Regions from separate parts of the Lentilactobacillus sp. TOM.63 genome, predicted to be linked through region 2. Evidence: predicted binding sites of a transcription regulator. Region 2 holds the regulator's gene; each other region holds the start of a gene.

Region 1 (10,976 bases), on a different contig from region 2:
GGCAAACACTAACGTGGCGATCTGATCGGCAGGAAGATTGAAGTTCAACTGTTTTGGCAATATATAATAGAAAAGAAAGAGTAACACAACGGTTGGCACAATCCGGAAAAATTCCAGATAAAGCCGCAGGATCAGCCTGAGCAGTCGATTCCTGAAGGTTCTCAATACACCTAGGACAATGCCTAATATGAGTCCTAAGATGAGGGCAATTCCTGCAATTTTAACCGTTACCCAAAGTCCGCCAAGCAATCGAGTAAAATTGGTTCCTTCAAATAACACACTAATTCCCGAATGATCCATAGCGAACCCTCTTTTCTAATAACGTCAAAATAACAGACAGCGGAATCAAAATGATGGCATAAGCGACAACCAGAACAAACAAATACTCATTTGAACGATAATACATCCCGATCAAATCAAGCGCGGTGTTGGTGAGTTCCGGAATGGCAATCACGGTAAAAATCGACGTTTCCTTAATCAGGAAAATCACATTAGCTGCCATGGCGGGCACACTTAATGAAAAGCCCTGAGGAAAAACAACGTATCTGGCTAACTGCCAGCGGCTCAGTCCAATCGCTTTGCCGGATTCAAGCTGCCCCTTGGAAACACCATTAAAGCCGCCGGTAAATCCTTCGGCCATGTAACTGCCACCAAGAAAGATTAAGCCGATGATCCCACAAAGCTGGGCACTGAATTTAATGCCGATGACCGGAAATGCATAATACAGGAAAAATAGCTGAATTAGTAATGGCGTGTTCCGGGAGATTTCGACGTACACCGTGGCAATCTGGTGAAATATGGGAACTTTGAAATATTGCAGCAGACTACAGATCAAGCCAACCAAAATTGATCCAATCATTCCAATAAATGATAACCACAACGTCAACACAAAGCCCTTTTCAAACATTGGCAAACTCTGCTGGATAATACCCCAGCTCGTCATCTGCAATCATCTCCCTTGTAAAATTTTGTTTTTCGAATTGACAGCAATAAAAACGTCCCTGCAAATCTGACCGTAGCCAAATTACAGGGACGTTTTACCGTGGTTCCACCCTTGTTCATATTCGAAACGCATTCGAATACCTCATTAGATGTTTATATTACTTCATCAAGCTTGATTTGACTCCGAGCGCACTTTCAATCACGCTGATCCACCCTTTCACCCACGATGGTCGCTATTCATTCAGCAATAATCTACTCTTCTCATCAATGTCAAATTTAAACAAAAGACTGTCAATCGATTACTAATAAATGTAAGGTTTCTAAAGGAAAAAGTCAACCATTTTTACTAATTAAATGATAGTTCTTCTCACTAATCAAGTAAGAACCCCTGACGCTTGATGGTTGCCAACAACTCTTTGCGGACCTCATGACTTCTGCCAAGTTCCGCCACAATGTGATGACTAAACGATTCAATCCGGTCATTCGAACTGCGACTGCCATAATAGTTGGCAACATCAGCGTCGTACTCAGCTAATTGCGCGTTGAAGTCTGTTGGGAGCTTATAGCTGCCATCAAAATGCATCTCAGCTTGGGGCAGCCGCGGCTTAATTTCCGGTTGATCGGCTGGATAGCCAATTGCCAGACCCAATAACGGAAAGGTCAACTCCGGCAGATCAAGCAAATCGATCACCCGCTTAGAATCGTTTAGGATACTGCCCATAATCGTGCCACCAAGCCCCATGCTCTCAGCAGCTACCATTATATTTTGAGTGGCAATTGCGGTATCAAAGACGCTTGCTAAGAATTTATCAGTCGTATGTAAAATGTAAGGATCCGTGTTATGAGCCTTCGCAATTTGCAAGTTGCGGTATTGATCGGCCACCATCACGAAAAAGTGACCGCTGTTTACCAGCCAGTGATGGCCGGTAATGTCAGCCAACTGGGCTTTAACATCCGGGTCTGTCACACTCACAATCGAATATTGCTGGGAAAAAGTACTGGTTGAAGCATGCTGGGCGGCCTCAATCAGTGTTTGAACCTGCTCCTTAGTTAAAGGCTTGGCTTGAAAATGACGAATGCTGGTGTGATTCAATAACTGGTCTAAAATAACGTTGGTCAATAAAGCCATCTCCGATCCGCATTTTGAATTTACATTTAATGATTTTTGGTTTACAATAATCAATATCAGGTAATAATGATTACAAACTATAGAATTGAGGCATCAATTTATGGAAAAGAAACGATCGTTATCTCAAAAGATTAACGTGATGCGAGCGTCTGTAATGGGCGCTAACGATGGCATCGTGTCTGTCGCAGGGATTGTCTTAGGGGTTGCCGCGGCGACAAGTAATAACTTTGCGATTTTTATTTCCGGAATTTCTGGAATGCTTGCCGGAACTGTTTCGATGGCAATGGGAGAATTTGTATCCGTTAATACTCAGAAGGACTCCGAAAAAAATGCCATCAGTATCCAAAAACGAGCATTAGCTGATTCATACGATACTGAGTTTAACACAGTCAAGCATAAATTGGTCACAGATGGGATCTCCGATGAGTTAGCCCACCAAGCAACGAAAGAAATGATGGATCGTGATCCAATCAAAACAACGGTCCGCCAAAAGTACGGCTTTAACGTCGGCGAATATACCAACCCGCTTTCAGCTGCCATCGCATCGATGATTTCATTCCCAACTGGATCAATTTTACCACTAGTCGCCATCACAATGTTCCCAAATTCAATTAGAATTGAAGCAACATTTGTCGCCGTTCTGATTGCCTTGGCGATCACTGGGTTTACAGCGGCCAAGTTAGGAAATTCAAATAAGTTTCATGGTGTGGTGCGAAACGTGATTTCTGGCACGTTAACCATGTTGGTCACCTTCATCATCGGAACCTTAATTGGTAGCTAATCCCTTTTTTAACAAAGGAACTTGTCCATAAGTCCCCTCAATTGCTCCCTCAAAAAGCTGGGATTTCCGATTGACGACATTGATACACCAGTTCCTAATTATTTTAATTTATTTACTATGAATTTGTGGAGGTATTTTCCATGACAATTATTCACTCAAAGAAGAAAAAGGACACCCAAACAATGGATGAAAAGCTTAACACATTGCGAGCCGGCGTCTTAGGATCAAATGATGGAATTTTGACGGTTGTCGGGGTTCTGTTTAGTGTTGCCGTTGCAACCACCAATCAATTTACCATCTTCATTGCCGGACTATCGGATTTACTTGCCTGTGCCTTCTCAATGGCATCAGGTGAGTATGCTTCCGTTAGCACGCAAAAAGATACTGAACAATCAGTTGTCGAAACCGAGAAGAAATTATTAAAGACCAATTATGATCAGGAGCTCCGCGTTGTTTCAGATTATTATATTGATGAAGGTGTCACCCAAGAGACCGCAATCAAAATTGCCAAAGACTTGATGGCTAAAAAGCCCCTTGAAACCATCGTGAATATTAAATATGGGCTGCAGCTTGGCCACTACATGAATCCTTGGAACGCTGCCTTTTCATCACTTTTTTCAGCCGGTGCCGGCGGGATTTTCCCATTGGTTGCCATGACCCTTTCCCCAGTGGCCTATCAATGGCCCGCAACAATCCTAGCGGTCTGCCTTTCAGTCGCCATAACTGGTTATCTAAGTGCCCGACTGGGTAACGGCCTTGTTAAAACTGCCATTATTCGAAATGTCATCGTCGGCATTATCACGATGATCATTCACTATTCGTTAGGAATGTTGCTTCAGGCCTAGTGCCTATTTCGGGACTCCCGCATAGAGCTGAGCCAAATGATTGGCATCAACTTGCGGAATTTGATCATACAATGTTGGGGCAGCTTCCTGCATAATCGACTGATTATTTTGACTGTGACCCAGTCCCAAATCATGACCAAGTTCATGCATGGCAACACTGGCTTGCTGGTTAACGGTCTTGTAATTCATTCGGGTCATTGCCCCAGTTATCAGGTAACTTTCATTATAGCCAGCAAACAACGGCGCGCCAGAATCGCTAAACCGTTGAATAGTGTAGCCCATCACCACTCCTTCAGCTACAGCCCAGCCATCTGGTTCTTCCTTGTAGTTGGCTTTGGCACCAAGGATAATTTCAGCGTCATTTTCATGATGAGCTGGGATTAGCTGAACAACTTTCACATCGTTCCAAGCAGCGACAGCTTTTCGCCACACCTTAGCGTAGTGGCGGGAGGTTGTCGTTTTAATATAATAAGGGATCTGGGTCGTGGGCCAGTGATAATCCTTTTGGGGACTGTACGACGGCTTTGGATCAGTGTCCGGATTTTCGATCGGTGTCGTAGATTGGTGGATGGTTCCGGGAGCCAAGCTCACATTAAACGCCCAAATCACGCCGATAACCGAGAAAATCACAAGCAGCCCTTTAACAATTTGGACCCAGAATCTTTTTGAATGAGTCAATGTTTTTCTCTCCCCTCAGCTGTCATTGCATGACAATAGGCAAACTTTCAGATTATCTATTTGCGGCTATTGATTAAACTATTGTATAGTTATGTTAGATCGAATTAGCGAATTTAGTCACATTTTGGCTCATTCAACATTATCGCTTGGATCAGCTCACTTCAGGGAAAGAGGAATTGTTCATGAATAAAGCTTTTAAATTGATTACCGCAACAGTCGCCACGGCAGCCGTATCGTTTGGATTGGCATTGGCTGGTTCAACCACCGCCGCAACCGCACACGCAGCCAATACATTTGCCAGTTCTGAAATTAGCGGTCCCAGCGGTTACTTCTACAATTCAAAGGTCGGGGTTGCCTTCCACTGGAAGAATATCAAAACCAGTAATGGGGTGCAAACAATGATGATTATTGGCGATTTCAAGACACCCAAGTTTACAACGGGGATCCCAGTTGGCAACAAGATCAGCAAAAACAAACGAACCTTCACTGCCAACTATCGTCAAATCACCAGCAAAAGCAAGCTAACCAAGACGACTTACAGTTTTAATCTCTACAAATTAAGTACCAACAAATATCAGGTTAAGATTTCTAAGTCAGGCAATGGGCACTGCCAAGCAATAAAGGGAAGAAGTATACCTTCTACCGAACAAAGAAGAGCCCTGCCAATTCACTTGCCAACAAGTTTTCTCAACCAGCACTGGAAAAAGAATTCAAGCAGCAATATGATCAAAACCTCCAACAAGCTTACCAAAAAGCAAAAGCTGAAGGTAAAAACGTTAAGGACCCTGCAACAGATCCTGCAGTTCAAAAGCAGGAACAAGAAGCCATTCAAACCAATACTGATAAGTATATCAAGCAATTGGTGAAGGCCTTTAGATAGTCACAATTGCCAACAAAGAATGTCAGCTTTAGCACTCTTTACTTTTGAGTGCTAAATGCTGGCATTTTTTTATCAGGTGATTAATATAGAAGATGAAAGGTAAAGAGGAACGAAAAAGAGTGGTTCAAAGAGATCGTTTCCCAGTACCTTGAATATTAATTCCGATAATAAGGAGATTGGTATTATGGCAAATGAATTAATGAATCGTTTTGATTTGGATCCGTTCTTTGATCGTATGGCACATCGTTTCTTCAGCCCAAGTGATTTTGACAAGGATTACAGTGATTTCGGTAACCTCAAGACTGACATTAAAGAAACCGACAAGGATTATTCGTTGAAGGTTGATGTCCCAGGAATTGATAAGAACAACATTCGTTTGGCTTATCAAGATGGTGTTTTATCACTCTACATTAATCAAGAACATTCAACCGAACAAAAAGATGAGAACGGCCGGGTAATCGCCAGCGAACGTAGTCACGGTGTTATGTCACGTAGCTATCAATTGCCTGGTGTTGACAAGGACAACATTTCAGCCCAAGTTAGCGATGGTGTTTTAAATGTTACTTTACCAAAGTTAACCAACAGTGATCAAGATAATGGTCATATTGAGATTCAATAATTACTAACCAGCTGTTAACTAGGTGTGGGTGGTTGTTTATTTGGGTCATCGTTTTTGAAACTTTTTAAAAAGCTTTGTGTTTTGGGGGAACGAGAACGATTCTCGTTTCACCACCTTTGACGCTTGTTAATTCATGCAACAAAGGAGATTGGTATTATGGCAAATGAATTAATGAATCGTTTCAATGTAGATCCGTTCTTTGATCAAATGGCACGTCGTTTCTTCAGTCCTTCTGATGTAGACAATGATTACATGGTTCAAGGTAACCTGAAGACCGATATCACCGAAAATGACAAGGATTACACTTTGAAGGTTGATGTACCAGGCATTGATAAGAAGAATATCCACTTGGTATATCAAAACGACAATTTGGCATTGAGCATCGACCAAGCCCAAGAATCCGAAAAGAAGGATGAACAAGGCCGCGTAATTGCCAGCGAACGTAGTCATGGCATCATGTCAAGAACATATGAGTTACCTGGTGTTGATCGTGACAACATTTCAGCCCAAGTTAACGATGGTGTCTTGACAGTCACATTGCCAAAGGCTGCTGAAAGCCAGGATAGCAATAACCAAATTGAGATTCAGTAATTAATTGACCATAATTATTAGGCCTAAAAAAGCAAACCAATTCGGAGACGTTTCTGAATTGGTTTGCTTTTTTGTTATGGGGTTACGGTTTGGGTGCTTGGCTTCATAGTCGAATGATGCTCCGCAAAGCAGAAGCTTGCATATAAGTCCCCGTATTCTAAAATCCTCATTGTAGGACTGCTCCACCAAGCAGCAATCTGCATGTAAGCCCCTCTGTCTTGGCTTCATAGTTGAATGATGCTCCGCAAAGCAGAAGCTTGCATATAAGTCCTCTCGTCCTAAAATCCTCAAAACCAGGATTTTAGGACGAGAGGACTTATACTCCAGCTTCTAAGCGCTTTGCTACGCATACTAGTCTAGATGTGCCGAATTCTGCAATCTAATCATGTCATAATAATACCCACGTTTCTTCATCAACTCATCATTAGTGCCGCGTTCAACAATCTTGCCGGCATCTAGCACCAAAATGAGGTCAGCATTTTGAATTGTTGACAATCGATGGGCAATTGCAATCGTTGTTCTGCCCTGCTGAAGCTTTGCCAATCCCGTTTGGATAATCTGTTCGGTTTCCGTATCGATGTTTGCGGTTGCCTCATCTAGAATCAAAATCTTAGGATCCGTTACCAACGTTCTGGCAAACGAAATGAGTTGCCGCTGGCCGCTCGAATAGCTGGCTCCTCTTTCAATCACCCTGGCATCATACTTTTGTGGCAAGTCCTCGATAAATTTATCAGCCTGTACAAACTGGCTGCACTTCTAACTTCTTCATCACTAATTTTTTCGTTAAACATTCTGATATTTGAGGCCACCGTGCCATAGAACATAAAGGGTTCCTGAAGCACCAAGCCCATTTTTTTGCGTAATTCTTGAATCGGATAATCTCGAATATCGCGGTCATCAAGCAAGATTTGACCCTCACCAAATTCATAGAAGCGCATCATCACATTGATGATTGATGTTTTTCCACTACCAGTTTCGCCAACCAACGCGACCGTTTGCCCAGGTTCTGCGACAAACGACACATCATGAAGAACTGGATTGACGTTATCGTATGAGAACGTTACGTGTCGAAATTCAATCTTTCCCTGAGTGATCGTTGCACCCTTAACCGGATGTTGCTGGGGTTCGACGGTTTGATCGTCCATTATTCGGAACACCCGCGAACCGGCAACGACACCATCTTGAAAATCACTGAGCCGATCCATCATTTCAGACATTGGGTTGTAAAAGTTGTTCAAATAAGTGATAAACGCGTAAATCACACCGGCCGCCACATAGGCGTGCAAACCACGAACACCAAACATCCCTAAAACAAGCACCGTTCCTAATGCATAAAAGAGGTTAATCATGGGGTTCAATAACAACGAATTAATCCGAATCATTGCTTTTCGAGTATTGTAGTACTGATCGTTAGTCCCATTAAATTCTTGATTAATCCGTTTCTCCTGGCGGAACTGTTGGATCACGCTAATCCCAGTGATCCCTTCGGCCAGCTTCGCATTCAAAAGGCTCAAGCGCTCCCGCATCTGCCGGTAAACCCGGGTACTATACCGCTGGTAATACCAAACCATCACAAATAAAAAGGGCATGAACACCAGCAGCCACAGCGAGATCTTAGTATCCACCATGTACATTGCGATAAATGATGAAACCATCGCAGAAACCGTTACAATCAAACTATTAAACAGGGCCCAAAAATTCGCAAACGCCATGGTATCGTTTGTCAATCTGGAAAGAATTGAGCCACTGGGGGTCTGATCAAAGTAACGCATCCCCAAAGTGTGCAGTTTCGCAAACAGTTTTCGGCGGGTGTTTTCGAGCATATACTCGGCACCCATTTCATATAAATAGGATTGGACGAACTGCATGATCGCCTTCATGACCATTCCAAAGAAGTAAAGGCCCGCAAAGAACCACATCATTTGGAAGTCGGTTTGGCCAACCACCAGATGGCTGTCCATGTAAACTTGAATAATTCGGGGTAAATAAATATTGACGACGGCAACCGCAATCGAAAACCCTACGGAAAAATAGAAGTACCACTTGTAAGGGGCGGCATAACGAAATAATCGGCCAATGATCCGCAGCTGTTCACCAAACGGAATGCTCTTCGACCAAGCCGATTGATGTTTTAAATTATCCATTAGTTCGCACCTCCCTTGACTTTCGTTTCCAGTTCCTGACGCTCAAACATTTCCCGATACCAGCCGCCACGGGCCATCAATTCAGTATGGGTGCCCCGTTCAACAATTTGACCGTCATCGATTACCAAAATTTCATCTGCGTTCATCACTGAACTCAACCGGTGAGCAGAGATAATCGTCGTCTTATTTTGCCGTTCAGCGTGCAAATTAGTCAGGATTTGCGTTTCGGTTTCCGCATCAACGGCCGACAAGGCGTCATCCAATATTAACAATTCTGGGTTAATTAACAGCGCTCTAGCAATCGCCAACCGTTGTCGCTGGCCACCGGACAAAGAAATCCCTTCTTCGCCAACAGCGGTATCGTAGCCATCGGGCATGGCCTGAATTTGCTCATATAAGTCACTTTTCTGAGCAGCTTCCTCGACTTGAGCCTGACTGGATTCTGGCCGGGCAAAGCGAATATTCTCCCGAATGGTATCTGAGAACAGAAAGGTATCTTGAGGAACATAGCCAATTGCTGGAATCAACGCATCCAGCTTGTAGTGTTTAATATCAATCCCACCAAATTGAATGGATCCCTGATAATTATCAAACTGGCGTAAAATCAATCGTAAAATTGTACTTTTACCAGAACCAACTTTACCCACCAGGCCTACCGTATGACCTGCAGGCACCTTAAAATCAATATTCTGCAAGGCCGCCCGCTGATCATCCGGATAGGAGAACTTCTGAATATGATAGTCAATCTCACCTTTTGGCGCCTTGTCCACACCATCGGCATCGTCAATGATCGCACTTTTTTGTTTCAATAGGTCCATTACCCGGTCGTAACTGGCATTCCCTCGTTCCAGGGTATTAAACAGCATGCCGACCGCGAACATCGGCCAAACCATCATTGCCAAATACGACACAAACGACACTAATGACCCAATTGTGATCGAACCATTTGTCACCAAATAACCGCCATAGACAATCGTGACCACGTACGACAAGGCAATAATCATGGTTGTCATTGGATCAAATAATGAGTCCAGCCGGTTAACCCGCCGGTTAATATTGATTGTGGTGGCAACCTGGTTGTTAAAATCATTCATATCTTCTTGCTGCTGCCCTAAGCCTTTGATCACTTTGATCCCCGTGATACTTTCTTCAGCCTTGTTATTGAGGCGTGAAAAGGCAGCTTGTGAGTCTCTGAAGGCAATATGAATCTTAGTTCCCAAGTATCGAGCCATGACAGCCAATAATGGAAACGGAATAATTGCAATTAATGTTAGCCGCCAATCAATTAGGGTAATCATTGCGATTAAGGTAGTGCCGCCAGTGATCATCGAATCCGCAAACTGCAGGATGCCACCGCCGGCCACCCGTTGAATTGCGGACAAGTCATTGGTCGCGTGAGCCATCAAATCACCCGTCCGATATTTTTGGAAGAATTCCAAATCCATTTCGGTGTAGTGTTTAAATAGTCGGTTTCGGAAGACTTTTTCCAGCTTAGCCGCTTCGCCCCAAATAGCAGTCCGCCACATATAACGGGCACCGTACTGGGCAAAGGCCGCCAACGTCAATATCCCCAGCAAAACCAGCAGGCTTTGACTCGACAATTTGCCATTATGGATCGTATCGACCAAGACCCCAATAATGCGTGGGGGAACGATCCCGACTAGTGCTGTCAACAGCAGGCCAAATAAGCCAATCAGGTAAATTTTCCATTCCTGCTTGAAGTACCAACCTAATTTGATGAAGATACTCATACTTCCACCTCTTAAAATTAAAAATTAATGAAATAAAACAATTCTAGCATATATTTGATATGTTAACACGGTTACCGTTGCTATGATGTCATTATAGTGTTACTATTTTGACATCAATTATCATGAAATTCTCATAATCACACAATGGAGGTAATTACCATGTTCAGCGAAATTGGACAACTTATATTTGATAATGAAGCCGTCGCGAAAACCTCCGACTTTACCATGGGATTGGAAATCGAAATGCAACGGGTAGACGAAAATAGTAACCTGAGCCAGGAACCCTATCCTGCTGCTGCCGGTGATGAACAAACCAATCCTTGGATTACCAATGATTTTCTGGAAACGATGTCAGAAGTCGTTACCCCGCCTGCCAAAGGACAAGCGCGAGGTTCCCCTTGCTAAAATGGGGCCGAAGAAAGAGGCGTATCTAAAGGAGTGGGTTAAACGCCATGGATTTTCAGCCGGAACCCCCTGTGGTGCTCACCTTAACCTCAGTATCGATCCCCATGTTTTTAATTTGGTCTATGATAATATGCAAGACCGTTTTGACTCTAAAGTCGCCCTTTCAAACTACCTATATGCAAAAATTGCTCAGGGTTTTCTCCGTTATCGC
Region 2 (10,976 bases):
AAGAGCCTCACGTAAATCGTCGAACTTCGCGTTGTCGGTTGGATAAAGTCCGGCGTATACCATTGGATTCATAATCCGATAACCAGGCAGCGCTTCGTCAGCGGGGTCGTCAGCGTTGGTAACCGTATCACCGACACGAGTTTGAGTAATATCCTTAATACTGGCAGTGATGTAGCCAACATCGCCAGACATCAAGTAGTCACGTTTAACCGGCTTGGGTGAGTTTACACCAACTTCGGTTACTTCATATTCACTGCCACTGTTCATCATCCGAATCTTGTCACCAGGCTGAACGGTTCCTTCGAACAGACGGACGCTCAAAACAACCCCACGATAGTCATCGTAAACTGAGTCAAAAACCAACGCCTTTAATGGCCCGTTCACATCACCATCGGGAGCCGGTATTTTATGAACAATTTGTTCAAGCAAATCTTCAATTCCAATGCCCTTCTTAGCACTTGCCAAAACAGCATCAGATGCGTCAATTCCGATGACATTCTCAATTTCAGTTCGTACTTTTTCAGGTTCAGCTGACGGCAAATCAATTTTGTTAATCACCGGAACAATTTCAAGGTTGTCATCGATAGCTAAATAAACGTTAGCCAACGTTTGAGCTTCAACCCCTTGAGCAGCATCGACGACCAAAACAGCCCCTTCACAGGCCGCCAAACTTCGTGACACTTCGTATGAGAAGTCAACGTGTCCAGGGGTATCAATTAGATGAAACTCATAGTCATGCCCGTCTTTGGCATGATAAGTCAACTCAACGGCATTCAACTTGATCGTAATACCCCGTTCTCGTTCCAGATCCATGTTATCCAACAATTGATCCTTCATGTCCCGTTTAGCAACTGTATCAGTCATTTCGAGAATTCGATCAGCCAGTGTCGATTTCCCATGGTCGATGTGAGCAACGATGGAGAAATTGCGAATATACTTTTGATGTTCCTTCATTTTTTCTAAATCCATGTTGTATCTCACTTTCATTCTTCATTAAATCTCTTATACCAACCATTATAACAATTAAGAGGCTGGATTTAACCAACCTCTTAAAATAATGTCACTTATTTAAGTTTAGAATGCCTCTATTTTTTGTTATCAAAAGCATCCTTCATTTTGTCAAAAAAATGACCGCCGCCTTTGCCATCCAGGCTTTCACCACTCGCTTTGGCAAATGCTTCCAAAGCAACTTTTTGGTCCTTATTTAAATTCTTAGGGGTTGTAACAGTCACCGTAACCCGTTCATCACCAGTGCCATTACCACGAAGACGAGGAGCGCCTTTACCTTTCAATCTAAACGTCGTTCCAGTTTGCGTTCCAGCAGGGATCTTCAATTCAACATCTCCATGGACCGTTTTCACTTTGACCTTGCCACCTAAAGCAGCACGGGCAAAACTGATTTTCTCGTCAACAAAAATAGTTGAGCCGTCTCGAGTAAAGTCTTTACTTGGTTTAACTTTAAAGACAATGTACAGATCACCGTAAGGGCCGCCATTTTCGCCAGCTTCACCTTGTCCTTGAAGGCGCATTTGTTGACCATCGTCGATTCCGGCTGGAACATTGACTTCTAATTCATGACGTTCGTCAACTCGACCACGACCACCACAGGTTGGGCACTTTTCTTTAATTTCTTTACCAGTTCCATGACAAACTGGGCAGGTTTGCCGAGACTGCATTCTGCCGAGCGGCGTATTCGTTTCAGTCGTGACATATCCACGGCCGCCACAACGAGAACAGGTTACAGGTGAGGTCCCTGGCTTGGCACCAGTTCCACCACAAGTCTTACATTGAGCTTCACGATTATATTTAATAACCGTCTTCTTACCAAAAATGGCTTCTTCAAATTCCAGCGTCATTTGATACTGGAGATCGCGGCCCTGCCTTGGTGCAGAAGGATCCGCATTCCGTTGGCCGCCACCAAAGAATTGGCTGAAAATATCATCAAAACCAAAACCGCCGCCACCATCGAAATTACCGAATCCACCAGCGCCGCCACCGCCAAATCCGGCACCAGCACCATCGGCTGATCCGTATTGGTCATAGTTTGCCCGCTTCTGTGGGTCACTTAACGTTTCATATGCTTCGTTAATTTCCTTGAACTTCTCCTCAGCATTAGGAGCCTTGTTGATGTCAGGGTGCCACTTCTTGGACAACTTACGATAGGCGTGTTTGATTTCATCGTCGCTGGCGTCTTTTGAGACCCCGAGGATATCATAATAATCTTTACTTGCCATTAGAAACTCCCATCTTCAATCAATTGTTTATCCTTGATAGAATACCATATTTTAACAAAAAGCCAAAGCCAGATTGGCCTTGACTTCTCGTCTAAATAACAATCTCAAAGATTATTTTTTATCATCGTGAACTTCATGGAAGTCACCGTCAACGGTACCGTCGCCGCCTTTACCATCATCTTTGTTATCATCAGATGAACTTTGCGAACCGGTTTGAGCACCCTGAGCACCGCCATCTTTTGGCGCTTGTTGTTGATATAACTTAACGGCAAGGTCTTGGACGATCTTGTTCAAATCATCTTTCTTAGCCTTCATGTCGTCAACGTTATTGTCTTCCTTAGCTTTCTTAAGTGCATCACGGGCATCTTCGGCCTTCTTAATTTCGTCATCGGAAACCTTACCTTTAACTTCCTTAAGGGTCTTGTCAGTCTGGAAGAGTAACTGGTCAACTTCGTTATTGAGATCAGCAGATTCCTTACGTTGCTTATCTGCCTCTTCGTTTTCCTTGGCTTCCTTCATCATCTTCTTGATTTCATCATCGGAAAGACCTGACGAATCTTTGATGGTAATCTTTTGTTCCTTACCAGTTCCTTTATCCTTGGCAGAAACGTTCACAATTCCGTTCTTGTCAATGTCAAAGGTAACTTCAATTTGAGGAACACCTCTAGGGGCAGCAGGAATGTCAGTCAACTGGAATTGACCCAGTGTCTTGTCATCGGCAGCCATCGGTCGTTCACCTTGAAGAACATGGATATCTACGGCTGGTTGATTATCTGCGGCAGTTGAGAAGACCTGTGACTTACTAGTTGGAATGGTTGTATTCCGATCAATTAACTTAGTGAAGACCCCACCCATGGTTTCAATACCAAGTGACAATGGGGTAACATCAAGCAAAACAACATCCTTAACATCACCAGTAATCACACCACCTTGAACAGCAGCCCCTAAGGCAACCGCTTCATCAGGGTTAATTGAGTGATTAGATTCCTTACCAGTCCATGACTTAACGGCTTCTTGAACAGCTGGGATTCGAGTTGAACCACCATTTAAGATCACTTGATCGATGTCTGAAGTTTGTAATCCGGCATCCTTCAGAGCGTTGTCAAATGGCACCTTGGTCTTTGCAACCAAGTCAGATGTCAATTCGTTGAACTTTGCACGAGTCAAAGTCGTTTGCAAATGTAATGGACCGTTATCGCCAGCTGAAATAAATGGCAGGCTAATTTCGGATTCAGTCACACCTGACAAGTCTTTCTTAGCCTTTTCGGCAGCATCCTTCAAACGTTGAAGAGCCATCTTATCCTTAGAAAGATCAACTCCATTTTCCTTTTTGAAGTTATCAACCAACCAATCAATAATCCGTCGATCAAAGTCATCCCCACCAAGGTGAGTATCACCATTAGTTGAAAGTACTTGGAAGACACCATCACCTAATTCAAGGATGGAAACATCAAAAGTACCACCACCTAAGTCGTAAACTAAGATCTTTTCATCTTTATCTTGCTTATCAAGGCCGTAAGCCAAAGCTGCAGCAGTTGGTTCGTTGATGATTCGCTTAACATTTAAACCAGCAATCTTTCCAGCATCCTTGGTTGCCTGACGTTGGGCATCATTAAAGTAGGCAGGAACAGTGATAACAGCATCTGTCACTTTGTCACCCAAATAATTTTCTGCGAAATCTTTAATATACTGCAAAATCATTGCTGAAATTTGCTGTGGTGTATATTTTTTGCCTTCGATATCAACTGTATAACCTTGTTCACCCATATGACTCTTAATTGACCGAACAGTGTTAGGGTTTGTAATCTCTTGACGCTTAGCAACTTCACCAACCTGAGGCTTGCCATCTTTAAATGCCACAACAGATGGTGTAGTTCGGGCTCCTTCAGGGTTTGCAATGATTTTAGGCTCGCTGCCTTCCAATACGGCAACGGCTGAGTTAGTGGTACCTAAATCAATACCGATAATTTTATTACTTGCCATAGATAATCCTCTTTTTCTTTTAAAGATTTATTTTGCTACAACAACCATTGCTGGTCGTAAAACACGGTCCTTCAAACGGTAACCGTCCTGAAGAACTTGAACAACCGTTTCAGCAGGATGATCCTCATCCGCATCTGCAGTTTGGATAGCCTGTTCAAACTTTGGATCAAATGGTTTATTCAGGGCGTCAACAACCTCCACACCATTATCCTTGAGTGCTTTGTTAAGATGCTCATAAACCATCGATACACCCTTTTTAAGCTGTTTCCCATTGTCGTCAGTGACTTCAACGGCAAGTGCTCGTTGTAAATTATCAACAATTGGTAGGATGTCATGAGCCAACTGCTGGCCATCATACTTAATTAAATCAGCTTGTTCTTTTTTTGCGTGATTCTGAATATTTTTCATATCAGCTTCAGCACGAAGATATCGATTTTCCATATCATCAAGCTTTTTTTGAAGTTGAACAACTGTCTGCTTCAACTTGGTAACATCTTCAGCACTCTTACTGGAATGGTCAGCCGCAACCTTTTTTTCATGATCATTTTTTGCCTGATCTTTGGGTTGGGCAGTCGACTGTTCCTTTGGCTGGTCCTGCTTCTTATTCAGTGATTCTTCCTTATTCTCTGCCAAACAATCGCCTCCTTAGGTTGCCAAATCGCTGGCATTAGTCCTGGTCATCATCATAGTAGCCGAGAAGCTTCTTAGTCAGTTCCTCTCGTAATGCACCAACTATGCCAATAACCTTCGAATACGGCATCCTTGTCGGCCCAATGACCGCAATGACCCCGTGTCCATACTCCTTTAAATCATAAGTTCCAGTGATTATACTGTAATCTTTCAACAGATCGTTTCGCAATTCACCACCGATCCGAACCTGAACGTCGTTGGACTTGGTATTAATGATTTTTTGTACCGTGTCCTCGGTTCCAAGTAAGTTATAAAGGGGCTTCAAGCGATCAACGTCTTGACGCTCGACAAATCGCAGCAAGTTCAACTCACCATCAACGTGAACTTTGTCCTTACCGGCTTCGTTAAGCATCTCACCAAATATCTTCAAAAATCCTTCAGGAGTTTGAATATACTTGGTCATTAGCATTGGAATATCGAACTTGAGTTTCTCTAAAACCTGTCGCAACGGCTTGCCAACCAATTCGGAATTAATAATGTTAACAATCGTTTCCAGCTGCTCAGACGATACATTTGCCAGGCGGAAAATCTTATTCACAACATGACCGTTATTCGTGACGATAATTGCCATCACCTGTCGGTCATCAAGCTTCACAAGTCGAAAGCCACCCAACGTCACATCATCGCCTGATTCTGGATTGAATGTTAACGCCATATAATTGGTTAAATCAGACAAAACCTTCGCAGATTCTTGGACGATCTCATCAATTCTATTAAACTCACTGTTAAAAGAGCTCTTAATCAAATCTTCGGCACTATCATCAAGTGGATCCGGTTCAACCAAGTTATCCACATAATACCGATAACCTTCAATGGATGGTACCCGGCCTGATGAAAAATGTGTCTTGGTAATCAAGCCCTTTGATTCAAGTGCAGCCATATCGTTTCTAACCGTCGCAGAACTGACATGGGTTGGAAACTCTGAAGCTAATGCCTTGGAACCAACTGGCATTCCCGTTCTTGTATAATCACGAATGATTATTTGAAGAATATTTTTTTGCCTATCCGTTAACACCAGAATCACCTCTTTTTAGCACTCAATATATTCGAGTGCTAAGGCACATTTATAATTTAACAAACCACTCCACATTAGTCAAGGAATTATGGCCGATTTTTAGCATTATTTTGTTTTGAGTGCTAATTGTGCTAATTCAAACTCTTGGAATGGTCTTTGAAATATTGACGGGTTTCGTTGGCATCCTGATCGAGTTGGTTAATCAATTGCTCTGGTGTCTGGAATTTAATCTCATCTCGCAGATAATGCAGCCAATCAACTGTCACAATTTCGCCGTAAATATTTTGATCAAAGTCCAATAAGTTGATTTCGACGGTCATTGGATGGACATCTGAGAAAGTGACATTCTTGCCGATTGAAGCCATTCCAAGGTATTTTTTCCCAGCAATCGCAACGGTCACAACATAGATCCCAATTCGGGGTAACCACTGGTATTCTGAATGCTCAACGTTGGCGGTGGGATAACCCAACAAACGGCCGCGTTCTTCACCGTGGACGATCACCCCTTTTGTTTGAAACGGCCGACCAAGCAACTCATTGACTTCATCGATATTACCGGAATCCAACTCAATTCGAATTCTGGTAGAGCTGACCTTTTTCCCATCGCTATCAACTGGAGGAACGGTAATGACTTTGAATTTCCCGTTGGCATACTTTGGGAGATTTTTCATGGTGGCAGTTTGTTTATCACCGTATGTATGGTCAAATCCAGCAACTACAGCGACGGCATTAAAACGATCAATAAAATTCGTAACAAATTGGGCTGGCGGCTGGCTTTGAAATGCATAAGAATAATTAACCAAAAAGACTTGATCAACCCCAAATTTTTCAAACAACTCCATCTTGTAGTCGAGTAGTGTCAAATAACGTTTTTCATGAGCGGCCATTTTTTTATAAACTAGGGCAGGATGATGGTCATAAGTGAGGACTGCGAACTTAGCTCCCACTTTTTCCGCCTCTACTTTGGCTCGTTGAAGCACCTCTTGATGCCCCTTGTGGAAGCCGTCAAACACCCCCATTGCAACGACTGTCTTTCCTTCGACATGAAAGGAGTCGGCCAGTGGATAATGAAGTTTAGATATTTTCATAATCATTTACACCTTCTTAATTTACGCGATAAACATTTTATAGGGACGATATTTCATAAGCTCAGCATCAAATTTGTACAGGGCTTTGACTGCTCCCATGTAGGTTAAACAAACAACGGGCTTGTGATCAGGATTGATGGATTGATCCAGAAAACCACCATGGGAAACAATTTCCCAACGGCTCTCATCAAGTCTGTATTGAGGATAATCGGCTAAAGCCTCTGCCAGGGGCCGAAAGATCGTTTTCAAGTTGTCGTTGTCAACCGCTGCTTGAATCTGTTTTAAAGTGACACACTGGGAGATATCAAAACCCCCGCTCTTTATCCGGGTTAAATTCGTCATTACTGAGGGAACGTTGATCAGTTTGCCGAAATCTACCGCAAGGGTCCTCACGTAGGTCCCTTTTGAACAACCAACTTCGAAATAAATCGTCTGGGTCTGCTTTTCCTGATCATAGGCGGCCGGTTTAAGCTGTTTAAAATAATCAATGTGAATTGGCCGAGGGTCACGGTCAATTGTTAATCCTTTACGGGCATATTCATACAACTTATGACCATTCACTTTAACTGCGGAATACATTGGTGGCACTTGCATGATATCGCCTGTTAATTTCGCCAAGACATCATCAATCTGGGCAGATGTTAACGGAGATTCAATCGGCTGTTGCGCAATCAACGTTCCATCCAAATCCTCAGTATCGTAGGCCATTCCTAGCGTAATTTCACCTTGGTAGACTTTACCTGATTGCATCATCAATTCACTAATTTTCGTTGCCTGGCCAATACAAATAGGCAGAACTCCATCAACATTTGGATCTAAGGTGCCAGTGTGCCCAACTTTTTTTGTGTGTAAAATTTTTCGTAATGAGCTCACACATTCATGACTCGTCATTCCGCGTTCTTTATATAAAGCAATTACGCCATCCATTGTTTCTCTCCTAATAAAATCATGTAGTAAAATTATATCATAAAAATCAGCATGGGTAATAGCGTGTTTTGGCCTTACTGCCATCTTATTAACAGCATCATACGGCGAAAACTGCCATTAATTACATAAGAGCTCCTGAACTAAATCCCCAAATCAGGGGTTTAATTCAGGAGCTCTTATGTAACCGAAAGACGTTTTTCTTCAGACACTTCTTATTCGCCTTGTTGCTTCAATTTATTAATCAATTGGTCAATCTTATCACCATATTGAACTGAACTATCCAATTCAAACTTAATTTCAGGTGTTTTATAAATACTCAATCGATGTCCTAACTCGCCACGAATCAGCCCAGCGGCCTTTTCAAGCCCCGTCTGAGTTGTTTGTTCATCCTCTGGTTTATCGGAGAGAATACTATAATAGATCGTCGCTTGCTGAAGATCACCGGTTACCTCGACTCCAGTTAAAGTCACTCCCTGTACTCGAGGATCCCGGACTCGTTTGAGCAAAATATCGTTAACTTCTTTTTGAATTTCTTGTTCCAATCGACCAACGCGATAATGAGCCATGAAAACACCTCCGAATTACTTAACAGGAACTTCCTTCATCACATAGGCCTCGATCACGTCGCCGACCTTGATATCGTTATAGTCCTTGATTGTTAAACCAAGTTCAAATCCTTGTTTAACTTCATTCACATCATCTTTAAAGCGTTTCAGACTGTTCAATTCACCAGTGTAAACAACGACACCGTCCCGAATTAGACGAACCTTACTGTTCTTCTCAACAAAACCGTCAACAACCATTCCACCTGCAATTGTTCCGACTTTAGAAGCCTTAAAGATATCACGAACTTCAACTTGACCGGTAACTTCTTCCTTGTAAGTAGGAGCAAGCATCCCTTTCATAGCTGATTCCACCTCATCAATTGCATTGTAGATCACTTGATGAAGACGAATGTCAACGTGGTCACTTTCAGCTTGTGATTTAGCTTGAGGAGTTGGTCGAACATTAAAACCAATGATGATCGCATTACTTGCTTCAGCCAAAGCGACATCACTTTCATTAATCGCGCCAACAGCCGCATGAATAATGTTAACTTTCACGCCTTTGACCTCAATCTTTTGAAGACTGTTAGAAAGTGCCTCAACGGAACCTTGAACGTCCGCTTTAATGACAATGTCAACTTCCTTCATTTCCCCTTCCTTGAGGGAATCAAACAAGCTATCTAAGGTTACTCGGGTGGTCTTTCGACGCTCTTCAACTTGAGCTTCTTTAGCCCGTTCCTCACCAACTGAACGAGCGGTCTTTTCGTCCGCAAAGACGACGAATCGATCACCAGCTTCTGGCACGTCGTTTAGTCCGGTAATGGAAACTGGTGTAGCTGGGGTGGCCTTTTTCAGATCCCGTCCCCGTTCGTTCGTCATTGTCCGAACTCGACCGAAGGTATTACCAACAACAATTGGATCACCAACCCGCAACGTCCCTTGCTGAACAAGTAAGGTTGCAACTGGTCCTTGGCCTTGATCCAGTCGAGCTTCAATTACAGAACCTGCCCCTGGTTGATCAGGGTTGGCCTTCAATTCAAGCATTTCAGCTTCGAGAATGATCATATCAAGCAATTCATCAATATTCTTCCCAAACTTGGCAGAAATATTAACAAAAATAGTATTACCACCATTATCTTCTGGGATAAGGCCATACTGCATCAATTGATCAGTCACGTGCTGTGGATTAGCATCCGGCTTATCAATTTTGTTAATGGCAACGATAATTGGTGTCTTAGCTGCCTTTGCATGGTTAATCGCTTCAATTGTTTGAGGCATCACCCCATCGTCGGCCGCAACCACCAAAACAGTGATATCGGTGATGTTAGCACCACGGGCTCGCATTTCAGTAAATGCGGCATGCCCAGGGGTATCCAAGAAGGTGATCAAGTTATCGCCGTGGCGAACTTGGTAAGCACCAATTGCTTGAGTAATTCCACCAGCTTCGCCAGCAGTGATATGCGAATGACGCAAATGATCAAGTAAAGTGGTCTTACCATGATCAACGTGACCCATAATTGTCACAACGGCTGGGCGTGATACTTGATTATCCGTGTTGGCTTCTTCTTTTTCAAAGATTTTATCCAAGTTGGATAGATCTTGATGAACCTTTTCTTGAGCTTCAATTCCATAATCAGCTGCGAGAATTTCAATTGTGTCCTTATCGAGTGATTGGTTTTGGTTAACCATCACACCAAGCATGAATAACTTTTTAACAATTTCAGCCGGCTCCCGATGCAAAATCTTACCAAGATCTTGAGCATTCATCCCATCTTGATATTCAAGCACCTTTGGTAATGGTCGTTCCTTACGTTCTGGAGCACCATGATGTTCAACTTCACGCAACCGTTGATTCTTTTGCTTCCGTTGCTTTTTGTTGCGCTTCTTATTGAACTTTCTGGAACCGCCGCGATTGTTATTGTTATTACGGTTCAAACTGCCGCCAAATCGACCGCTTCCAGTATTTCGATGGGCATTATTTGAATGCGCATTGCCGCTGTTGTTGCTGGTCCGATTGTTAGACGATCTCGTGTTGGAAGCTGCAGGCCGAGATGTCCGCGTAGTGTTGTTACTGTTGTTATTACGATTGTTTGTATTATTGTTACGTGAATTGCTATGGTTCTGGTTTTGATTGCGACTGTTTTGATTGCCGCCGTTATGATTCCCATTGTTGTTAGAGCTTGAGTGGTTCACGTTATTATTGCGATGCGTATCATTATGAGCCGCATTACTAGTGTGCTGGGCTGAATTACTGTGATTTGTCCGGGCACTTTGATGTTGGTCACGAGAATTGTGATTACCATTTCTAGAATCACTATTCCGATTGTTTGGCCGACTTGCAGTGTGGCTTGAACTGCTGGTTGTCGAATGAGTTTCATTAGGCTTCTTGGCTACATGAGAAGTTGAATGTTGTGACTTGTTTTGTTGTGGTCTAGCAGAGTGACTAGTCGCACTTGCACCCTTGCTAAACATCTTTCTGATTTGCTTTTCTTGG
Region 3 (10,976 bases), on a different contig from region 2:
TTTCCGTGGAAGAAATTTGATGGGTGGTGAGCAGGATGACGGCAGTTCAACTTAACATCATGGATTTTTTTGGAACCCCAGTTTTTGGCATTAGCTTATCCATTTTTGTGTATCTAATTGGCATATGGCTATTCAAGATTACCAATGGTTTTTTCTTATTCCAGCCGTTATTCGTTGGAATGGTTCTCGGCATCTTCAGCCTGTGGCTGATGGCCAAAACATTTTCAATTGACGTTGCCTGGTTATACAGGCATGCCTATAAACCAGGCGGCGACATCTTGTTTTGGTTTTTAACGCCGGCAACAATCGCGTTTGCGGTGCCCTTATACAAACGAAATGATATTATTAAACGATTTTGGTTAGAAATTGGCCTTTCACTCACAATTGGTCTGGTCATTGCCCTCTTTGGCATTTATTGGGTCTATAAGCTCTTCGGTTTAAGTGATGCTGGGATTGCGTCACTCCTCCCACAAGCGGCCACTACGGCCTTTGCAATGCCAATTGCAGAAGCGATTGGCGGCAACTCAGCAATCACCGCGATGGCCTGCATCGTCAATGCAGTGATTATTTACGCTTTGGCTAACTTTCTTCTGAAAGCATTTCGACTGACCGAACCAATTAGTCAAGGTCTCAGCCTAGGTTCAGCCGGTCATGCCGTGGGTTCCGCCAAAGCGCTACAACTCGGATCCGTGACCGGATCAATGGCTTCAGTAGCGTTTGTGTTAATCTCAATTGTGGTGGATCTGATTGTCCCAGTGTTTACCAACTTGGTGGGGATCACACCATAGCGATTCAACCGGCTAACGAAAATGAGCACCTCTTCATCATGGAGAGGCGCTCGTTTTTAATTGGTACCAACTATTTTTTATCGTGTCATGGTCAAAAGATGTTTCACCAAACAACCAGCTGCCCACAAGACTATTCGCCACAATCCAAGAACAAGGTTGTGAGACAAATCAACAACTTGTACATTGGCTGCCAACTGTTCGATTCCACCCTCTGACACTACTCACGCAAATGATAGTTATAGGTCGAAATAATAATATTTTGCCGTGAATTCAAAATGGTTCGCAGGCGCAGACTGGTTTGGTTATGCAAAATGTTTTCCCAGCGGTGACGGGGTACAAATTGTGGAACCAAAACAGTTGTCGAATAGTTTCGATCTGCGGCTCGTTTAGCAATCACATCGCAAAATCGTAATGTTGGTTGGGCGATCGAACGATAGGATGAATGGATATCAACGAACCGGACATCTGGAAATTCTTTTTTAAATTCCTCGGACGTCTTATGTTCCTTCTCAGGATTGGAATCAAAGGAAACGTGCATGGCAATCACGTAGTCCCCGATTGACTGGGCATAGCTAATTGCATTGGCAGTTACTCGGGTAACACCGCCAACCAAAACAACCACCGTCGAACCATCAAAATGATGAGTTGCGGTAATTTCGGTATTATCTTCAATCACGCGCAACTGTTCGGCCACTCGTTTGTAATGCCGATTAATCTTGTAAAAAATGTGAATCAAAATCGGCATCACGATCAGATACGGCCAGACGTTTGGAAACCTTAATAAGAATAAACACGTTACCAAGGCTAATGAAATGAAGGCCCCAACAAAGTTAATGACCGACTTAAGTTGCCAATTTTTCCCGCGATTATGATACCAGTGAATAATCATTCCGGATTGAGATAACGTGAACGGAATGAACACACCGACAGCATACAGTGGAATTAAAGAATTGGTTCGGCCACCAAAGATTTGAATTAACACAATGGCGCCAACGGCCAACGAAATAATCCCGTTTGAATAACCGAGCCGGTCCCCTTTATCGAGGTATGCGTGGGGTAAAAACTTATCTTTAGCCAAATTATAAGCAAGAATTGGAAAGGCTGAAAAACCAGTATTTGCGGCAACAGCCAAAATCATCGCAGTTGATAACTGTAGCAGGTAGTAAACAATGCCATGACCGAAGACATTAACACCGATCTGGGAAAGCACCGTTTCATGGCTATTAGGAATAACACCCATGTAGTAACTCATATAGGTAATACCGCCAAAGAAGCACGCCAAGATGGTTGCCATGATGGCTAATGTTGCGGAAGCATTTTTACTCTTTGGTGACTTGAAATTCGGAACAGCATTACTAATCGCTTCAACACCAGTCAAGGAAGATGAACCAGATGAGAAAGCTCTGAAAAACAGAATCAGGGTCATACCTTCAACCGGTGCGCCAATATGAGCAGCGGCATGATACTGGATGTTTCCAGTGGCAATATTGTAACCACCATAAATAACCATCCCGATAATCATCACAATGAAAAGATAAACGGGCAAGGTCAGAAATGAAGCTGATTCACGAATTCCTCTCAAATTAAGCAGCATAATTGCAACTACAATCAAACAAGAAATCAATACTTGATGAGAATAAAGAGACGGGATCGCTGAAGTAATTGCTTCAGTCGCAGATGTTGTGGATACGGCCACAGTCAGCATGTAATCAACCAACAGTGAACCACCGGCAATGAGCCCCGCTCGTTCACCCCAGTTAGTGCTGGCAACAACATACGCCCCACCACCAGATGGATATGCGTGAATAATCTGTTGGTAAGAAAGCGTAATGGCAGCTAAGAGTACCAAAACAAGTGCAGCAACCCAGATTTGGTACATCAGGGCTGCAGCTGATAAAGTGATCAGAATTGTTGTGATCTGTTCGGTACCATAAGCCACTGACGAAAGGGCATCGGAAGATAATAATGCCAGTGCCTTAAACTTTGTCAGGGATTGGCCACCCTCATCAGTGGTTTTTAGCGGTTTCCCAATTAAAAACCGTTTTAAATATCGCCACATAAATAGTTACTCCTTTTAATATAAATCTACCACTCGTAGTGAACCATAAAATAATAGTCCTTCTTGGTAGCAAAAACAAGTCTTGTTATGCAGTAGTAAGATAACACGTAAATACACCATACAACACAAAAATGACTGCGACAACCTCGTTAGTTAATGTTTTTCGAAACAGTCGTTATATTAGGTTAACCGGGTATATTTTATAACCGTTGAAATGGTTAGTTTTCCAGTCACCTAACGACTAATCGTTAGCCATACAAAAAGCCGGCCGACAAACTGAATTCATTCGTCGTCCGACTCCGTTAAGTTATTTTAAATGATTAATCTGTCTGAATGCCTAAATTACATTCCCATTCCTGGAGTTGGCATTGGAGCAGCTGGTGCATCCTTCTTTGGTTCGTCAGCAACAACAGCTTCAGTCGTCAACAACAAGGCTGAAACAGATGCAGCGTTTTGAAGGGCTGAACGGGTAACTTTGGTAGGATCAACGATACCGTCTTTGATCATATCTTCAAATTTACCATTGGCTGCGTTGTAACCAATTCCGGATTTTTCATCTTTGAGTTGTTCAACGATTACTGAGCCTTCAACACCGGCATTTTCAGCAATTTGACGAACAGGTTCTTCAAGTGCCCGGCGAACAATGTTAATACCAGTTTGCTCGTCACCATCGGCTGATTCGTCCAATTTTTCGATGTCTGGAATGACATTGATCAAAGCAGTTCCACCACCAGGGACGAAGCCTTCTTCAACAGCGGCACGGGTTGCATTCAAAGCATCTTCAATTCGGTACTTCTTTTCTTTCAATTCAGTTTCGGTAGCGGCACCAACCCGAACAACGGCAACCCCACCTGATAACTTAGCCAAACGTTCCTTTAACTTGTCACGGTCAAAGTCAGAAGTAGTCTTTTCAATCTGAGTCTTAATTTCTGAAACTCGTTGACTGATTGCATCCTTGGCACCTGAACCGTCAACGATTGTGGTTGAATCCTTCGTAACGTTAATCTTGTTTGCTTGGCCTAATTGTTCAAGCGTTGCGTCCTTCAAGTTCAAACCAAGATCATCAGTGATAACCGTTGCACCAGTCAAAATGGCGATATCTTGGAGTTGTTCCTTACGACGATCACCAAATCCTGGGGCCTTAACGGCAACAACATTGAAGGTTCCCCGCATCTTGTTCAATACAAGTGTTGGTAATGCTTCACCACCAATATCATCGGCAATAATCAAAAGTGAACGACCTTGTTCAACAATCTTTTGCAACAATGGCAAAATGTCTTGAATATTGGTAATCTTCTTGTCGGTAACCAAAATATATGGATTGTCGAGATCGGCTTCCATTTTGTCGTTATCGGTTACCATGTATTGTGACATGTAGCCACGGTCAAATTGCATTCCTTCAACAACATCCAAGCTCGTTTCAACACCACGCGACTCTTCAATGGTAATAACACCATCGTGGCCAACTTTTTCCATTGCGTCAGCAATCAAACTACCAACTTCGGTGTTAGCTGATGAAATTGAAGCAATCTGAGCAATATCATCTTTTGTCTTCACGTCATGTGACATCTTGTGAAGACCATCAACGGCAGCCTTGGTTGCTTTTTCGATTCCACGGCGAATGCCAACAGGGTTAGCACCAGCAGTGACGTTCTTCATACCTTCATTTACAATTGCTTGTGTCAAAACAGTTGCAGTAGTGGTACCATCACCGGCAACATCATTGGTCTTTGACGCAACTTCAGAAACTAATTTGGCACCCATGTTTTCAAAATGATCTGGCAATTCGATTGCCTTTGCAATTGTAACACCATCATTTGTGATCGTTGGGTTGCCTGCTGATTGTTCCAAAACAACGTTGCGGCCTTTTGGTCCTAATGTTGCTTTAACTGTGTCTGCTAATTTATCAACACCCTTGAGCATTGCGCCGCGGGCATCTTCAGAAAACTTAACTTGTTTAGCCATTACAAATTTCACCTCAAAAATGTATTTTTGATTTATTATATAAATTAATGATGCTGATTATTTCGCAAAAAGTTTATTCAACAACTGCGACAATATCTTTTTCATGTAAAACTAGATAGGATTTATCGTTGTCCTCGATCTCAGTACCTGCGTACTTATCGAACATTACCTTGTCGCCCTTTTTTACAACTGGCGCAACCTTTTGACCATTGTCCAAAACTCGGCCATCACCTACGGCAACAACTGTACCGGCTTGTGGCTTCTTCTTAGCATTATCTGCTAATACGATACCGCCTACCGACTTTTCTTCTTCTTTTTCTGTTTCGATAATTACACGATCGCCTAATGGTTTTAACACGTTAGTCCCTCCATTTACAACTATTTTTAGCATCATTAGCACTTGAATGACAGAAGTGCTAATCACTGTTTATAATATATTATTTTTTTGATCTAATTGCAAGGATTTATTAGAAAATGTTCAGGATATCATGCCTGGATTGGGATTATACCAGGGTTTGTGGCAGGGATTTAAATCATCGCCTAATTGCTCTATTTTTGAATCATCCCCTACTTTAAATAAACCAATACCCATATTTAGACACATCTTGCACTCTTATAAATCAAATAAAGCGCCTCGCCGTGAACAAGAAACGTTCATCGCGAGGCACTTTATTTAAATTCAACCCGAGCTTTAACTTCGACTTATCCACACATTAATCGTGTTTTTCAATCGAGGTAAAGTCGCAGGAAACTACTTTCCAAAGTTATCGATAAAGTAAATCAACGTCTGTAGTTCATTGGTCAAATCGACGTTTTGAACCAGCACATTATCAGGTACTGAGATTCGGATTGGGGTGAAATTCAAGATCCCTTTTACGCCCCCAGCTACCGCATCCGCTGCAACTTCTTGGGCTGCAGATGATGGCACTGTCAGGATCACAACCTGAATTTGTTGTTCATGCAGCTGGCTGGCAAGCTCTGAGATTGGATAGACTGGTACCCCATCCTCAATGGTATTAATGATCGTTCCATTCGTATCAAATGCCGCAGAAATCCGTACGTTGCTATCTTTGTGAAAATTAAAGTTTAACAGCGCGTGGCCCAAGTTACCAACACCAATCAAAGCAACGTTGGTCAGGTGTTCCTGGTTCAAGATCTGCTTAAAGAAGTTCAGTAGGCTATCGACATCATAACCATAACCCCGTTTACCCAATGCGCCAAAATATGAAAAGTCTCGGCGAATGGTGGCAGAATCCACCTGAACCGCTTCTGCCAACTCGGTAGAAGAGATCCGTTGTTTTCCGGTATCGTGTAAAATATTTAAATATCGATAATAAATTGGCAATCGTTTCGCGGTCGCCTTTGGAATGTTTTCGGCTGTCAAAATTTCCTCCTGTAAAACCTATTTTAAAAATTCAAAACTTTGTGAACCCATCTTTATTTATTATTCTATCATATAATGCCACCTTGTGAAATGTATTTCAAGTAATACTTACAAACTATTATTGTAAAACCAGATAATATGATAAAATTATATACTGTTAACTACAGAAAGGTGGCCGCTGAATTGATAATTTTACAAGCCCAAGATTTAACCAAACGATTTAACGGGGAAGAAATCTTTTCGAATGTGAATATGGCCGTCCAAGAAAAAAGTCGAATTGCTTTGGTGGGCCGAAACGGCGCCGGAAAATCCACCTTAGTCAAAATGATAATCGGTGAACAATCGCTCGATGGTGGCCAAATTGTGACCAAAAAGAATCTGAGCATTGGTTACTTGGCACAAGACACTGGCCTAGATTCCGATAAATCAATTTATGATGAAATGGCCGCCGTCTTCGCCAAATTTAAACAACAAGAACGAAAGATTCACGAATTAGAGGCGCAGATGAGTGATCCCTCGATTGACCCAGCTTCCGAGGAATATGCCCAAATTTCATCACAATATGATAATATTCGGGCGGATTTTGAACAGCACAACGGTTATGGTTACGATGCAGAAATCAGAGGCGTCCTTCACGGCTTTGGATTTGGTCAAGCTGATTATGATCGGCCAATCAACGAATTGTCTGGCGGTCAAAAGACCCAACTTGCCCTGGCGAAGCTCCTCTTGGAAAAACCAGAATTACTGATACTCGATGAGCCGACCAACCATTTGGACGTTGAAACCATTACTTGGTTGGAAGGGTACATCCAGAATTATAGTGGCGCGCTCTTAATCATTTCACATGACCGTTACTTCCTGGATCGTATCGTCAATGAAGTCTATGAATTGGCTAATGGTACCTTATTGCACTTTACCGGCAATTACACAGATTATACAAAGAAAAAGGAAGAACGGGTTTCTCAACAGTGGAAAGAATATGAAAAACAGCAGGCCCAAATTGAGAAGCTACAGACTTTCGTTGACAAAAATATCGTTCGGGCGTCAACCACCAAGCAAGCTCAAGCACGACGAAAACAATTGGAAAAAATGAAGCGGATTAACAAACCAACCGCTGATTCAAAAACGGCTCGGTTCCAATTCACTCCAAAATCCAAAAGTGGCAATAACGTTTTGAACGTCACAAACGCTGCGGTTGGATACACGGCCATTCTGTCGGAACCCATTAATTTGGATATCAAACGCCACCAAGCAATTGCGATTGTTGGTCCAAACGGCGTTGGTAAATCTACCCTGCTCAAAAGTATTTTAGGAATCATTCCATTCATTAAGGGTCAAGCGTATTTTGGTACAGGTGTCGACACTGGGTATTATGATCAAGAGCAGGCATCCTTACATGGCAATAAAACAGTGTTAAGCGAGTTATGGGATGATCACCCAATGACCCCCGAAGGCGATATCAGAAGCATTTTAGGAAGCTTCTTGTTTTCCGGTGATGACGTTGCCAAGATGGTCCATGACCTTTCAGGTGGTGAAAAAGCCCGTCTCTTGCTCACAAAGTTGGCAATGCAACACAATAACTTTCTCATTTTAGATGAACCAACTAACCATTTGGATATCGATAGCCGAGAAGTATTGGAAAAAGCCCTCAACCAATTTGACGGCACAATCCTCTTTGTTTCTCATGATCGTTATTTCATTAATAAAATTGCCACGTCTGTTGTTGAATTATCTAAAAAAGGCACCGAAACTTATTTGGGTAATTACGATTACTATGTCAACAAGAAGGATGAAATGATCGCCATTAAAGAGCACGAGGCTCAAAAACAGGCAGAAGAACATCCAACTGAGACACGAACCGCCCCTGTTACCAACGATAAAAAGAATTACCAAATTAATAAGGAAGAACAGAAGCAGCAACGCAAGCTATCAAGAGAAGTTGCTGATCTAGAAAATCACTTGGATAGCTTAACGCAACAAAAAGATCAAATTGAGGCTAAAATGACCGAGCCAGATGTCTTTAATGATGTTGGCAAACTGCAAGATCTACAAAAAGAGCTTGAATCTGTTAACCACCAAATGGAAGCTACCGAAACAAGCTGGGAAGAAAAAAGTATTCAGTTAGAGAATATGAAATCATCATAGTCAGCCTTAGCTGATTGTCATTTGAAATACATGGTTACAATAAAAGAACACGAGATCCGAGACGAAGCGTTGCCGCTGTCTTTGACCTCGTGTTTTTTAGCCACAGAATTATTTGACTGGCTCTTTAATCCAATCAAACTCCAACCCCGGATCTGCATTCAGCGTTGCGTCTGCTCGGACACCATGCTGATACAGCATTTCTCCGGCAGCACCAATCATTGCGGCATTATCACCACACAATGAGAGTGGTACCAGCTCCAACTTTGTATTTGGAAACTGTTTCATGTCAGCTGTCAGCCGATCACGAAGGCCGCGATTGGCCGCAACCCCACCTGCAAGAATCAACTGTTTGACGGGATACTCATGCAGCACGCGGACAGTCTTATCAGATAACACATCGACAACAGCTTGTTGGAAACTAGCTGCCAGATCCTCTTTATTCAATTCTTTGTGGATTTGATCTGCATGATGAACGGTGTTAATAAACGCGCTTTTCAGCCCGCTAAAGCTAAAATCAAAGTTGTCGTCGGTATCCATTGCTCTTGGAAAGTCAAACGTATCGTGACCACGATGCGCCATCTCATCAACCGGCTTTCCGGCTGGATAATTAATGCCAAGGACCCGACCAATTTTATCGTAAGCTTCGCCCGCTGCATCATCCCGAGTTTCACCTATAATTTCAAATCTATTTTCTTCAGGCATGTAAACTAGCTCTGTATGACCACCTGAAACAACCAATGCCATCGCTGGAAATTCAATGGGTTCAACTAAATGAGCAGCATAAATATGACCTGCCAAATGGTTAACGGGAATAAGTGGTAAATGATGCGCCCAAGCAACCGCTTTAGCAGCAGTTACCCCGATCAAAAGAGCGCCGACTAAACCTGGCCCATATGTAACAGCAACCGCGGTCAGATCATCATAGCTCACTTTAGCCTGCTTTAGGGCATCTTTAATACAACCGGTAATTTGCTCAATGTGATGACGACTGGCAACTTCCGGCACCACTCCACCGAACCGCTGATGACTTTTTATTTGAGTGGCCACAATATTGGAAAGAATGGTGTCACCATTTTCAATTACCGCAACGGAGGTCTCATCGCAGCTGCTTTCAAAGGAGAGAATTAAATCTCTAGTCAATAAGTTCATCTCATTTCTTTATTCATTAACCAATTTTTGTAATGTCCAAAATCATATTAAGGGCATCTTCTCGATCGTTATAATAATAATCTTTCTTAAGCCCGTTATCCACAAAACCGATGTCTCGGTACAGCTTCTGGGCACGAGTATTACTAACCCGTACTTCAAGAGTAACCTTATCATATTCCATCTGGCGGGCTTTTTTAATAATGGTTGTGACCAAAAAGTACCCCAATCCATGATTCTGAAAATTGGGGGCAACCGCCACGTTCGTGATATGACAATCCTTTGTATGGTCATTTAAAGAACAACCGATAAATGCAACTAACCAGTCATTTCTGCGCAAAACCAGGTAAAGGCGATCGTTTTTTCGCATCAGTTCACTTCGAAAAGCGCGGTCGTCCCAGGGAGTTTGACCACCATATACAGATCGCTCAATCCCCAAAATTTCCGGAATATCGGGAATCATTGCTTTGGCCAAAAAATACTTAATTCCGTTGATTTCAACATCGTGATTTTTAATGTCAAGATATCGTTCGCGGAGTTGAGCATCTTTATTATAAAAATTTTTGTTAAACCAATTTTTAAATTTTTTCAACATAATTGTGCGTATCCCCGTTGGGATGAAGCTTTTTCCAATCCGCTTCAGCTTTGGTTAATCGTAAATAGCGTGGTACGACGGCATCGACGTTCGTAACCGGATCAACCTGTTTGCCATAAAGTCCTAAACGAGCAGCATTAGGAAGATCGGCCAACTTGTCTGCAACAATGAGTCGATCTCCTAATGCGTGACGCATCCCCTCCTCGAAAGCATCGGTATCCCCAACAATCATAATCCTCTGATTATAAGGTTCAAGTAATTCTAACCACTGGTCCAAATTGATATGTTGATCCTCGATCAATTCGATTGGGTTACCGTCATCACCAATTTGATATAAGCCAGTGAACATATTCTGATTCCGCCCATCAAAGATTGGATTGACCAGAACACCTGGTTGAGACACATTAAGACAAAGGGTCAACAAACTAGAAACCATCGTTAACTGAATTTCCAAAGTCGCGGCGATCGTCTTAGCTGCAGTCACGGCCATTCGAATGCCTGTATAAGATCCAGGCCCGGCAGCAACGACGACTCGATCTAAGTCGTTCGGTTTGAGGTCAGATTTGCTGACTAAATCCTCAATAATTGGCATCAAAAATTCGGCATGTTTTCGATGAGTTGTAATGGTTGTTTGTGCTAATAAATGGTCATCATCCAAAACCGCCACCGAAAGTGGTCGATTGGAAGTATCAATTGCTAAAATTTTCATTGTTTTTATTTACCCTTGCCTTATTATCTATCATTCCAAACAAACGTTGCACTTGCAGAAATGGCGTCGTTTGAAGTCACCTCATGGATTGTTTTAATTTTATCATTATCTTCAGAATCGACAACTACTGAACTCGTGACAATATTGCCGTATTTGACTTCATTATCAAAACGAATATCAATTTG

The links. Region 2 encodes HrcA, which represses chaperone genes, less so after heat shock. Its sites were predicted from a motif close to TTAGCACTCNNNNNNNNNGAGTGCTAA; they were not measured.
Region 1: QUF07_RS03850 (Hsp20/alpha crystallin family protein) is a predicted target of HrcA. The motif match lies at 5,284-5,310, and genes of this name have one in related genera.
Region 3: groES (co-chaperone GroES) is a predicted target of HrcA. The motif match lies at 5,206-5,232, and genes of this name have one in related genera.

What each region holds. Positions count from the first base shown of each region.
Region 1 covers NZ_JAUCAP010000012.1:35,922-46,897, forward strand. Annotated here, with positions in the region: gene QUF07_RS03815 (amino acid ABC transporter permease) at 1-300, opposite strand, end outside; gene QUF07_RS03820 (amino acid ABC transporter permease) at 281-943, opposite strand; gene QUF07_RS03825 (NADPH-dependent oxidoreductase) at 1,313-2,071, opposite strand; gene QUF07_RS03830 (VIT1/CCC1 transporter family protein) at 2,172-2,852, shown strand; gene QUF07_RS03835 (VIT1/CCC1 transporter family protein) at 2,993-3,697, shown strand; gene QUF07_RS03840 (matrixin family metalloprotease) at 3,701-4,375, opposite strand; gene QUF07_RS03845 (hypothetical protein) at 4,558-5,241, shown strand; gene QUF07_RS03850 (Hsp20/alpha crystallin family protein) at 5,440-5,874, shown strand; gene QUF07_RS03855 (Hsp20/alpha crystallin family protein) at 6,031-6,465, shown strand; partial or broken gene QUF07_RS03860 (ABC transporter ATP-binding protein) at 6,817-8,609, opposite strand; gene QUF07_RS03865 (ABC transporter ATP-binding protein) at 8,609-10,360, opposite strand; partial or broken gene QUF07_RS03870 (glutamate--cysteine ligase) at 10,520-10,976, shown strand, end outside.
Region 2 covers NZ_JAUCAP010000003.1:31,047-42,022, forward strand. Annotated here, with positions in the region: gene lepA (translation elongation factor 4) at 1-969, opposite strand, end outside; gene dnaJ (molecular chaperone DnaJ) at 1,086-2,234, opposite strand; gene dnaK (molecular chaperone DnaK) at 2,346-4,217, opposite strand; gene grpE (nucleotide exchange factor GrpE) at 4,245-4,850, opposite strand; gene hrcA (heat-inducible transcriptional repressor HrcA) at 4,885-5,928, opposite strand; gene ribF (riboflavin biosynthesis protein RibF) at 6,054-7,010, opposite strand; gene truB (tRNA pseudouridine(55) synthase TruB) at 7,032-7,937, opposite strand; gene rbfA (30S ribosome-binding factor RbfA) at 8,150-8,503, opposite strand; gene infB (translation initiation factor IF-2) at 8,519-10,976, opposite strand, start outside.
Region 3 covers NZ_JAUCAP010000002.1:57,704-68,679, reverse strand. Annotated here, with positions in the region: partial or broken gene QUF07_RS00845 (CidA/LrgA family protein) at 1-20, shown strand, start outside; gene QUF07_RS00840 (LrgB family protein) at 36-788, shown strand; gene kimA (potassium transporter KimA) at 1,006-2,847, opposite strand; gene groL (chaperonin GroEL) at 3,190-4,812, opposite strand; gene groES (co-chaperone GroES) at 4,886-5,170, opposite strand; gene QUF07_RS00820 (redox-sensing transcriptional repressor Rex) at 5,564-6,196, opposite strand; gene QUF07_RS00815 (ABC-F family ATP-binding cassette domain-containing protein) at 6,380-8,341, shown strand; gene tsaD (tRNA (adenosine(37)-N6)-threonylcarbamoyltransferase complex transferase subunit TsaD) at 8,450-9,490, opposite strand; gene rimI (ribosomal protein S18-alanine N-acetyltransferase) at 9,507-10,082, opposite strand; gene tsaB (tRNA (adenosine(37)-N6)-threonylcarbamoyltransferase complex dimerization subunit type 1 TsaB) at 10,066-10,791, opposite strand; gene QUF07_RS00795 (acyl-[acyl-carrier-protein] thioesterase) at 10,815-10,976, opposite strand, start outside.